3 regions of the Acidovorax facilis genome follow, and region 3 is predicted to be linked to each of the others. Evidence: predicted binding sites of a transcription regulator. Region 3 holds the regulator's gene; each other region holds the start of a gene.
The links. The regulator FNR, encoded in region 3, switches genes on or off when oxygen is low (the NO sensors DNR and NnrR bind a similar motif). The targets are predictions, from matches to a motif close to TTGATNNNNATCAA.

Region 1: a site for FNR is predicted at 1,548-1,561, ahead of clpB (ATP-dependent chaperone ClpB). Genes of this name have one in related genera too.
Region 2: a site for FNR is predicted at 2,107-2,120, ahead of ACQ4MJ_RS09775 (universal stress protein). Genes of this name have one in related genera too.

The regions. Positions count from the first base shown of each region.
Region 1 is NZ_CP192460.1:797,611-800,883, reverse strand. Features, by position in the region: gene clpB (ATP-dependent chaperone ClpB) at 1-1,473, opposite strand, end outside; gene ACQ4MJ_RS03635 (collagen-like protein) at 1,696-2,028, opposite strand; gene ACQ4MJ_RS03630 (IPTL-CTERM sorting domain-containing protein) at 2,329-3,273, opposite strand, start outside.
Region 2 is NZ_CP192460.1:2,168,207-2,171,479, forward strand. Features, by position in the region: gene bktB (beta-ketothiolase BktB) at 1-232, shown strand, start outside; gene ACQ4MJ_RS09770 (tripartite tricarboxylate transporter substrate binding protein) at 409-1,392, shown strand; gene ACQ4MJ_RS09775 (universal stress protein) at 1,583-2,020, opposite strand; gene ACQ4MJ_RS09780 (2OG-Fe dioxygenase family protein) at 2,158-2,934, opposite strand; gene ACQ4MJ_RS09785 (hypothetical protein) at 3,072-3,273, opposite strand, start outside.
Region 3 is NZ_CP192460.1:2,582,971-2,586,243, forward strand. Features, by position in the region: gene hemN (oxygen-independent coproporphyrinogen III oxidase) at 1-996, opposite strand, end outside; gene fnr (fumarate/nitrate reduction transcriptional regulator Fnr) at 1,184-1,906, shown strand; gene ACQ4MJ_RS11690 (hypothetical protein) at 1,975-2,268, opposite strand; gene ACQ4MJ_RS11695 (FixH family protein) at 2,320-2,601, opposite strand; gene ccoG (cytochrome c oxidase accessory protein CcoG) at 2,675-3,273, opposite strand, start outside.

The DNA of each region.
Region 1 (3,273 bases), 1.8 Mb from region 3:
GCCCTTGCGGGTGAACTCCTCGATCTGGAACTTGAGCTTGTCGATGGCCTCGCGCACATGGGCGCTGCCCTGCGCCTGGGCTTTTTCGGACTGCCAGATTTCGTCGTAATCGGCGATTTCCTTTTGCAGCTTGGTGATCTCTTCCTCAATGAGCGCAAAGCGTTTTTGCGAGGACTCATCCTTCTCGCGACGCACCGCTTCGCGCTCGATCTGCAGCTGGATCAGGCGGCGGTCGAGCTTGTCCATGACCTCGGGCTTGGAGTCCATCTCGATCTTGATCTTGGACGCCGCCTCGTCGATGAGGTCAATCGCCTTGTCGGGCAGAAAGCGGTCGGTGATGTAGCGGTGGCTCAGCTCGGCGGCAGCCACGATGGCCGGGTCGGTGATGTCCACGCCATGGTGCACTTCGTACTTTTCCTGCAGGCCGCGCAGGATGGCAATGGTGGCTTCCACCGTGGGCTCGCCCACCAGAATTTTTTGAAAGCGCCGCTCCAGCGCTGCGTCTTTTTCGATGTACTTGCGGTATTCGTCCAGCGTGGTGGCGCCCACGCAATGCAGCTCGCCGCGCGCCAGGGCGGGCTTGAGCATGTTGCCCGCATCCATCGCGCCTTCGCCCTTGCCCGCGCCCACCATGGTGTGCAACTCGTCGATGAAGACGATGGTCTGGCCTTCGTCCTTGGCCAGCTCGTTCAGCACGCTTTTGAGGCGCTCTTCAAACTCGCCGCGGAACTTGGCGCCTGCGAGCAACGCAGCCATGTCGAGCGACAGCACGCGCTTGCCCTTGAGGCTCTCGGGCACCTCGCCCGCCACAATGCGCTGGGCCAGGCCTTCAACGATGGCGGTCTTGCCCACGCCGGGCTCGCCGATGAGCACGGGGTTGTTCTTGGTGCGGCGCTGCAGCACCTGGATGGCGCGGCGGATTTCATCGTCGCGCCCGATCACAGGGTCGAGCTTGCCCATGCGGGCTCGCTCGGTCAGGTCCAAACAGTATTTGGCCAGCGCGCCACGCTGGCCTTCGGCCTCGGCACTGTCCATCTTCTGTCCGCCGCGCACGGCCTCAATCGCAGCCTCCAGGCTCTTGCGCGTGAGGCCGTTGTCCTTGGCGATCTTGGCGGCTTCGCCCTTGCTATCGATCACGGCCAGCAAAAACAGCTCGCTGGCAATGAACTGGTCGCCGCGCTTGATGGCCTCTTTCTCCGTCGCTTGCAGCACGCGGCCCAGCTCGGGGCCGCCCTGCACCTGGTCGTTGCCCTGTACCTGGGGCAGACGCTTGACGGCGGCTTCCGCCGCTGCCAGCAGGCCGGGCACGTTGGCGCCCGCACGCTGCAGCAGCGCCTTGGGTCCGTCGTCCTGCTTGAGCATGGCCACGAGCATGTGCACGGGCTCGATGTAGGCGTGGTCGTTGCCCAGCGCAATGCTCTGTGCATCGCTCAGGGCTTCCTGGAACTTGGTGGTGAATTTGTCGAGACGCATGTGGATGTCCTCCGAATTGCGCTGCACTTGGGGCAAATCTTCCGGAATTTCAAGACGACGCCCCAGCGCAGGCCTTGCGCCAGATCAATCTTCGCCCAGGCGCCCTGATGCCTTGAACCGATTCATTTGATCACCGCCGGCTCAGACCGCCTGCGCCGAGCCCGCAACGCAAAAAAGCGCAGGCGGAATACCGCCTGCGCTTTTTTTAGGGTCTGCGAGAAATTACTTGGCGGGAACGACGATCACGGTATCGCCCTTTTTGCCATCGGCTCCCGTATCGCCCGTGGCACCGGTAGCGCCAGTGGAACCCTTGGCACCGTCATAACCGGGAGCACCCGAGGAACCGGTGGCGCCAGTGGCACCCGTCTCGCCCGCAGGACCGGGTACGGCCACCGTGGCACCGGTCGAGCCGGTTGCGCCCGTGGCGCCAGCAGGGCCGGCCGGGCCCGGGACCACGACCACGGGGGCAGTAGCGGGAGGGGTCACAACCGTTTTCTCGCAAGCGGCAAGACCAAAAGTAACGATAAGTGCAGCGAGCAGCAGGGATTTTTTCATGGGAAGCCTTGTAGGAGATGAAGCGCACGCGATGATGAAACTGTGCGGAGAGTTTCTTTCTGGCTGCAACTGTGGCGTTCAACAGTCACTGCCAGCGGTAGCGCTAATTTATCGATGCCCCCCCTGCCGCCTTGTAGGACGGCCCGACGACTGCTTGTGGTTCCTGGCGATGCCTCACCGCAACCCAGTGAGCCGACGAACTCCTGGTGCAGATGAAACCTTCCATCCGCCCCATTCACAATCACTACAAAATTTATAGCTGCCATCGCTTTACCAATAAGCGCTAGCGGCCAATTTCTTTCAAAATCTTGTTTGAGCCACCGCTCCAACAAACCGCGCAGACGTGCGTCGGCCGCTCCGCAACGCCAGCAACCCCAGCAGCGCGGCCAGCCCACCCAGGCCCCAGGTCGACAGGGTGGGGATGGCCGCCGGGCTGGGCGCCAGCAGCACGGGGACCACCGGGTCGTTGATGGTGCCGTCCTGCGCGCCAAAGCTGTTGTCGCCCCAGCCGCCGTCCGTCACGTCGTAGGTCACGGTGTTGCCGCTGATCTGCAGGTTCACGGGGTCGTAGTAACGGCTGGACAAGGGGCTGTCGGGTGTGGGGCCGTACTTCTTCACCGTGAAGCCCGTGAGGTCTGGAAAGGTCACCGCCACACGCACCGTCTCACCCGGCTGGCAGTTGATGAGCCGCAGGCGGAACGCCCCGTGCGGCAAAGTGGCGCCGGGGTACGGCGCCGGTGCCGCCACCGGGCCGGTGCCCGCCAGGTCCAGCTGGCAACCCGCGCTGCCATCCACCACGCCCACGTTGACCGGCCCCGACCCGGTGTTCGTGGGTGTGGGCAGGGTTTCAAAACGCGCCTGTACAGTGCAAGCGGCCGTCACCGCTGCCGTGGTGTAGGTGCTGCCCGCCAGCGTGCCGCCGCAGCCCGTGACGGCCGCAATGCGGTAGCCCGCAGCGGGCGTGACGGTGAAGGCGCCCGTTTGGCCTTCGGCCACGTTGACGGCCCCAGCCGGATTGATGCTGCCGCCCGCCCCCGCTGTGGCGGTGACCGTGTGCAGGGCGGGTTGACTCCGTTCCACGGTGACGGTGTAGGTGCGCCGGGCCACGCCGTTCTCAGCCACCACGTCCACCTGGATGACATTGGCACCGACCGCAAGCGGCAGCGGCGCAGTCGCCATTCCGCTGGTCACCACCACACCGTTGACCGTGATGGACGCCCCGGCCTGGGCCGCCACCGGTGTCAG
Region 2 (3,273 bases), 410 kb from region 3:
CGAAGCCTTTGCCGCCCAGGCCTGCGCAGTGACCAAGGACCTGGGCCTGGACCCTGCCAAGGTCAACCCCAATGGCTCGGGTATTTCGCTGGGCCACCCCATTGGCGCCACCGGCGCGCTCATCACCGTGAAGGCCATCCACGAGCTGCAACGCATCCAGGGCCGCTATGCGCTGGTGACGATGTGCATCGGCGGCGGCCAGGGCATTGCAGCGATTTTTGAACGCATCTGACCTGCCTGCGGGTGGGAACACTGCCATCGCCACCCGCGATGCTGCCACCCGCCATTGGCAAGGCGGGCGCCTCCGGTCATCAGCGATCATTGGCGCCCGCTGACCCAGATCAGCCAGGTGGCGTGTGCCCAGCCACCGCCTGCACATTCCATGAACCGACGGAGACAAACCACACCATGATTCGCACCCTGCTTTCCTTCACCGCGATCGCTTTTGCCGTGGGCACCACCGCGCACGCCCAGGCACCCGCACCGGCTGCGGCCTACCCCACCAAGCCCATCCGCCTGATCGTGCCCTTCCCGCCCGGCGGCGGCACCGACATCCTCTCGCGCCTGGTGGCCACCAAGCTCACCGAAGGCGCCAAGTGGACCGTGGTGGCCGACAACAAGGCCGGCGCGGGCGGCACCATCGGCATTGGCGAAGCTGTCAAGGCCGCGCCCACGGGCTATGACCTGGTGATGGGCCAGAAGGACAACCTCGTGATTGGCCCCTGGCTGTACAAAAACCTGCCCTGGGACCCCACCAAGGACCTGACCGCCATCGCCCACGTGGCCTACACGCCCGTGGTCATCGCCACCAGCGTCAACTCCAAGTACAAAACGCTGGCCGACGTGGTGGCCGCCGCCAAGGCCTCGCCCGGCACCATCACCTATGGCTCGCCCGGCAACGGCACGTCCATCCACCTGGCGGGTGACCTGTTCGAGAAGGCCGCAGGCGTCAAGCTGAGCCACATCCCGTACAAAGGATCGAACCCCGCGTTGATGGATGCGCTGGCGGGCAACGTGGACCTGCTGGTCTCGTCCCTGCCCTCGGCCATGGGCCAGATCAAGGCAGGCAAGCTGCGTCCGCTGGCCGTCACGTCGGCCAAGCGCAGCTCGTCGCTGCCCGAAGTGCCTACCGTGGCCGAGTCGGGCTTCAAGGACTTTGATGTGAGCACCTGGTACGGCGTGTTTGCCCCTGCCGGTACGCCCGCAGCCGTGGTGACCACCGTGAACGCCGAAATCAACAAGCTGCTGGCCACGCCCGACATGAAGGCCGCCATCCAGGCCCAGGGCGCCGAGCCCGAAGCCATGTCGCCCGCACAGTTTGGCACCCTGCTCAAGACCGACTACGCCAAGTGGAAGGGCATCGTGGAAGCCTCCGGCGCAAAGATTGAGTGACCCCCTGAGGCGCTTCGCGCCTTCCCCCTGAAGGGGGACGCACCCGGTGGCCTGGCGGAGCCAGATCCACGGGTGCACTGGCGGGGGGCGTGCCTGTTCCGCGAGCTGTGGGAAGCGGATGCGCAGCGTTGTCGAGAACTGCCATGAAAAACGGCCCCGTAAGGAGCCGTTTTTTTATGGAGCAACGCCCTCAGTCGCGCACCACCAGCACGGGGATATGCACCACACCCAGCACGCGCTGCGTGACGCTGCCCAGCACCAGCTTTTCAAGGCCGCGCCGACCGTGGGAACCCATCACGATGAGATCGGCGCCTGTGCTCTCCAGCGCGCGCAGGATGCCGTCGTGCACGGCATGGCCCTCGCCCACCACGGTGGTCACAGCCACACCGGCTTCGGCCATGGCTTTGCGCGTGGCTTCCAGGGCCGCGTTGGCTTCGGAGGTAGCGGCATTGATGTACTGCGCCTGGCCATACGCAAAATCGGCCCCCACGCCCGTGAAGGGATAGGGGTCTACCACGTAGACCGCCGTCACGGCGCTGCCAAAGGTCTTGGCCAGCCCGGCCGCCTTGGACACGGCCAGCATCGAGGTGTTGGAACCATCGACTGGAACCAGAATGTGCTTGAACATGGTGCTTCTCCTTGGGTTGATGGGTGAGTCAAGCTTGTGGCCCGACTTCTTGAACCAGAGTGTGAACCGCCACCATACCCCGCATCTTGATTCGCATCAAATCGGCTGCACACATGCGCTGCTGCAGGCGCTTGTGTTCAGGCTGCCGGGGTCTGCCCCACCACGTCCGCCCCCTGAAAGTTGCCTCGGCGGCAGGTGACCACCAGGGTGTCACGGTACCCGCCTTCGGCCAACGGTTGAATCGGGGTGGACTCGTGGATCATGCGGGCATCGTCCAGCAGCAGCAAAGACCACGGCTCGGTCAGCGTAAAGCGCTGGCCGCTCGGGCCTGCGGCCTCGAACACGCGCGTCTCGCCGCCCTTGACGCCCTCGCGCCCCACCAGGAAGACGGCCACCAGGTCCACGCCATCGCGGTGCGCCCCCTCGGGCGTGGGCCGGCCAATGCCGTCGGTGGTGTCGATGCGGAACTGGTGCGCCTCGATGAACCAGGGCACGGGCGCCTCGGACGGAGCAAACACGGCATCGGACACCCCAGCCAGCGCAGCCAGCAGCTGCTGCCACACCGGCTGGGCCACGGTGGCAACCTCCATGGGCGCAAACCAGCGCTCCATGCCGCCATGCAGCGCGTTGTATTCCACAGGTTGCCAGTGCGCCCGGTGTGGTGCCTGCTGCAGTTGCCCGCCCTGCGCCACAAAACACGCATGGCGGCGGCGCCGGTAGCGGCCACCGTCTTTCAGAAAATCATCGGGCGGCAACGCCGCCCAGTCGCCATTCAGGGCCATCAGCGACGAAAGATCGCAGCCCACCCAGCGGGCCACATCGGCAGGCGACAAAACGGCGTAGCCCGCCTTGCGAAGCTGGCTCGCCACATCGGAGGGAGCCGTGAACGGAGGAGAAAAAGTGACTTGGGCCATAGAAGCCCGAGCTTAACCGCTGGCGCCGCAGGTCTTCTGCGGTGGCTCAAGCAAGATGTGGCAGGGCCTGCCACCTGCGTGGCACCCCGCAGCACTGCGATATCGGCCTTCCCCCTCAGTCGTTAGCCGTTAGCCTATCAATCGCGGTTGCCGTGGCCCTTGCCGTTGCCATGGCCGCGCCCCAGATCATGGTCACGGTCGTGCTTGCCACCGTGGCGGTGGTCGTCGTCCCAGCGGCGGTCATCGCGGCCGTGGGCACGGGGTGGAGGGCCACGGCGTGGTGGTGGCTCCTGCACAAAATACACCGGCTGGTTGCAGGCGTTGTAGCGGCCACAGTGT
Region 3 (3,273 bases):
AATCGCAGACACCCCCAGGCCGATCAGGTCGCAATCAGGTTGCGTACTGTAGCCCTGGAAATTGCGGTGCAGACGCCCCTGGCGCTTGGCGACTGCCAATGCATCCTCAGGCAATGCAAAGTGGTCCATGCCCACATACACGTACCCTGCATCCATGAAGGCGTCCAGCGAGCGGGAGAGCATCGACACCTTGCCTGCAGCCGCTGGCAACTCGGCCGAAACAATACGGCGCTGAGGCTTGAAACGTTCTGGCAGATGGGCATACGCGTACAACGCGATACGGTCAGGCCGCAGCTGCGTAACCTGGGCCAGCGTGCGGTCAAACGACTCTGGCGTCTGACGAGGCAGGCCGTAGATCAAATCCACATTGATGGATTCAAAACCCAGCGAACGTGCGGACTCCACCAGCGAAAACACCTGCTCGGCAGGCTGTATGCGGTGAACGGCCTTTTGAACCTCGGGATCGAAATCCTGCACCCCAAAGCTCAGTCGGTTGAACCCCAGTTCCGCCAGAACTGCAAGGCGGTCCGCATTGACGGTGCGAGGGTCCACCTCAATCGAATACTCCCCGCCCGGCGCCAACGAAAAGCTGCGTTTGAGCATGCCCATCAGCTCCCGCAAGCCCTCGTCCGATAGAAAAGTGGGCGTGCCACCACCCAGGTGAAGCTGACTCACCACCTGCCCCGTGCCGCAGTGTGCTGTGTGCAAGTCAATCTCGCGGCTCAAATACCGCAAATACACCTCTGCCCGATCATGGTGTTTGGTGATGATCTTGTTGCATGCGCAGTAGTAACAAAGGGACTCGCAAAAGGGGATGTGCACGTACAAAGACAGCGGCAAGGCCTTCGTCATGGAGCCCAGCCTGCGCTGCTCCAAGGCAAGCGCGTAGTCGTCCTGCCCAAAGGCCTCGACGAAACGGTCAGCTGTTGGGTAAGAGGTATAACGGGGCCCTGGCACGTCGAAACGGCGCAGCAGCTCGGGCGAAACAGCGGTCATGGGCAAATTCCTTGCGTACACTTCGACTGTGCCGTAAGCTGCACTCCATGTCCTTGACCTGCATCAAGTGATGGGCCGGGACGAAGAGCGACAATTTGATGCACATCAGTCGCCCACCCGCACCCAAAGGCCCAGCCTGTTAGGCATATGGGGCGATATGCTCAAACCTTACCCAGCCTCTGTTCCTATGAACCCGCTCACCATCAAAGTCGCCTGCTCCAACTGCAACCTGCGCGAGCTGTGCATGCCGGTGGGGCTGAGCGAGGAACAGCTGCAACGCATTGACGAGGTCGTTGCCGTTCGCCGCAAGATCAAACGCGGTGGAACCCTTTTCCGCAACGGCGAATCCTTCACCTCGCTCTATGCCATTCGAACCGGCTTCTTCAAAACATGTGTAGCCACCGAAGACGGGCGTGACCAGGTCACGGGTTTTCAGATGGCAGGCGAGATCATCGGCCTTGATGGCATCGTGAATGACCACCACACCTGCGATGCAGTGGCCCTGGAAGACGCGGAAGTCTGCGTCATGCCGTTTGACCGCATCGAAGAGCTGTCCCGCGAAGTCACCGCCTTGCAGCACCATGTGCACAAGATCATGAGCCGCGAGATTGTCCGCGAGCATGGCGTGATGCTGCTCCTGGGCAGCATGCGCGCTGAGGAGCGCCTGGCCGCGTTCCTGCTCAACCTGGTTCAGCGCCTGCACGCCCGGGGGTTCTCGCAGTCCGAGCTCGTGCTGCGCATGACCCGCGAAGAGATCGGTAGCTACCTGGGCCTCAAGCTCGAAACCGTGAGCCGCACCTTCTCCAAGTTCGTGGAAGAAGGCATTGTCGAGGTCAAGCAGCGCCATGTGCGCATCCTGGAGACCGAGGCCCTCAAGCGCATCGTGAACAACCAGCAAGCCTGCCACTGAACCTGCTGTCGTCTGCCATCCTGGCAGTCTTTACCACATTGACCTTTGCCAATAGGTGGCACTACCGCTCAAGGGCACGATGATGTCTTGCGGCAGTCATCGGGACGCTCGCCTTCGGGAACCGGGCAACGGTTAAGTTCAAACGGTGACATGGCCAGCAGCGTGGTCAACGCGCTGGATGCCATCGTGATCATCCAGAACGCAAAAAAGGCCAGCGTGTACACGCCCTGCCGTGACAATGCCAACGGCTGCCCAAACCAGTGCAGGTCTTGCGGATCCACCATCGCAAAAACCAGCATTTCCATCACACCGGCCATCAAAAAAGCCGGCCAGGCAATCCACATCACGCGTTGCATCCACATTGGTTTGTCTCCTGGTAAGGCCGTGCAGGCATACTGCCCGGCCAGGTGGGTTCAGCGCGGCTGGTCCTGGACCGGGGTGGCAGCGTGGTTGCGGCCCTTCATGGCTGGCAACAGGCTTTTTTCTGGGGTGGCCAGTGTCTTGTTGATCTCGATGCCCTGGCGGTAATAATCTTCCGCGACCACAGGGTCGGGGCGCGATATCGCGAGCCACAGGGTCACAAACCCTGCAATGATCACGATCACGGGACCGGCGATGATCAGCCACACATGGCCAAACCTCCACCAGGGTGCAGCGGCAGAAGGGGCAGTGCCGAGGGCGGAACTGGATGGCATGGTGCTTACTCCTCAAAAATTATCTTGCTCAAAGCAAGACCCGCGAAGGTCTTGCACCGGGTCGCTCGCTGCGTTATCGCGGCACCAGAAACACGGATTTCTCGCTCACATGGGCGTCCGCGCCCAAGGCTTGCACATCGAACTGCACGGCATGTGATCCCGAAGGGGCTGATCCATACGGTATCTGCAGACGGACGGCCACCCACCGGGACTCCGCCGCACCGATGTCCACCTCGGCATCAGAAGCGACTTCCAGCCCTTCAAGGCCACGCACACTGATGCGATAGCGCTGGGGGCCTTCAGTGGCGTTCATGATCTGCAGGCGGTAGATGTTCTCCAGCTTTCCACCCGCCACGATGCGCGACAGCGCCGCCCGATCACGCACCACATCCACCTTCAAAGGCGTGCGTGTGACAAGGCTGGCCATCATGCCTACGCACAGGGCCACCAGAACCGCGCTGTATATCAGCACTCGTGGCCGCAGCACACGGCGCAGGATCTGCGACTGACTCCACCGTTTGGCCACGCCGTTCTGCGTAGAAAACCGGATGAGCCCGCGCGGATACTGCATCTTGTCCATCACGGTATTGCAGGCGTCCACGCACAGGCCACAGCCGATGCATTCGTACTGCAAGCCCTTGCGAATATCGATGCCCACGGGGCACACCTGCA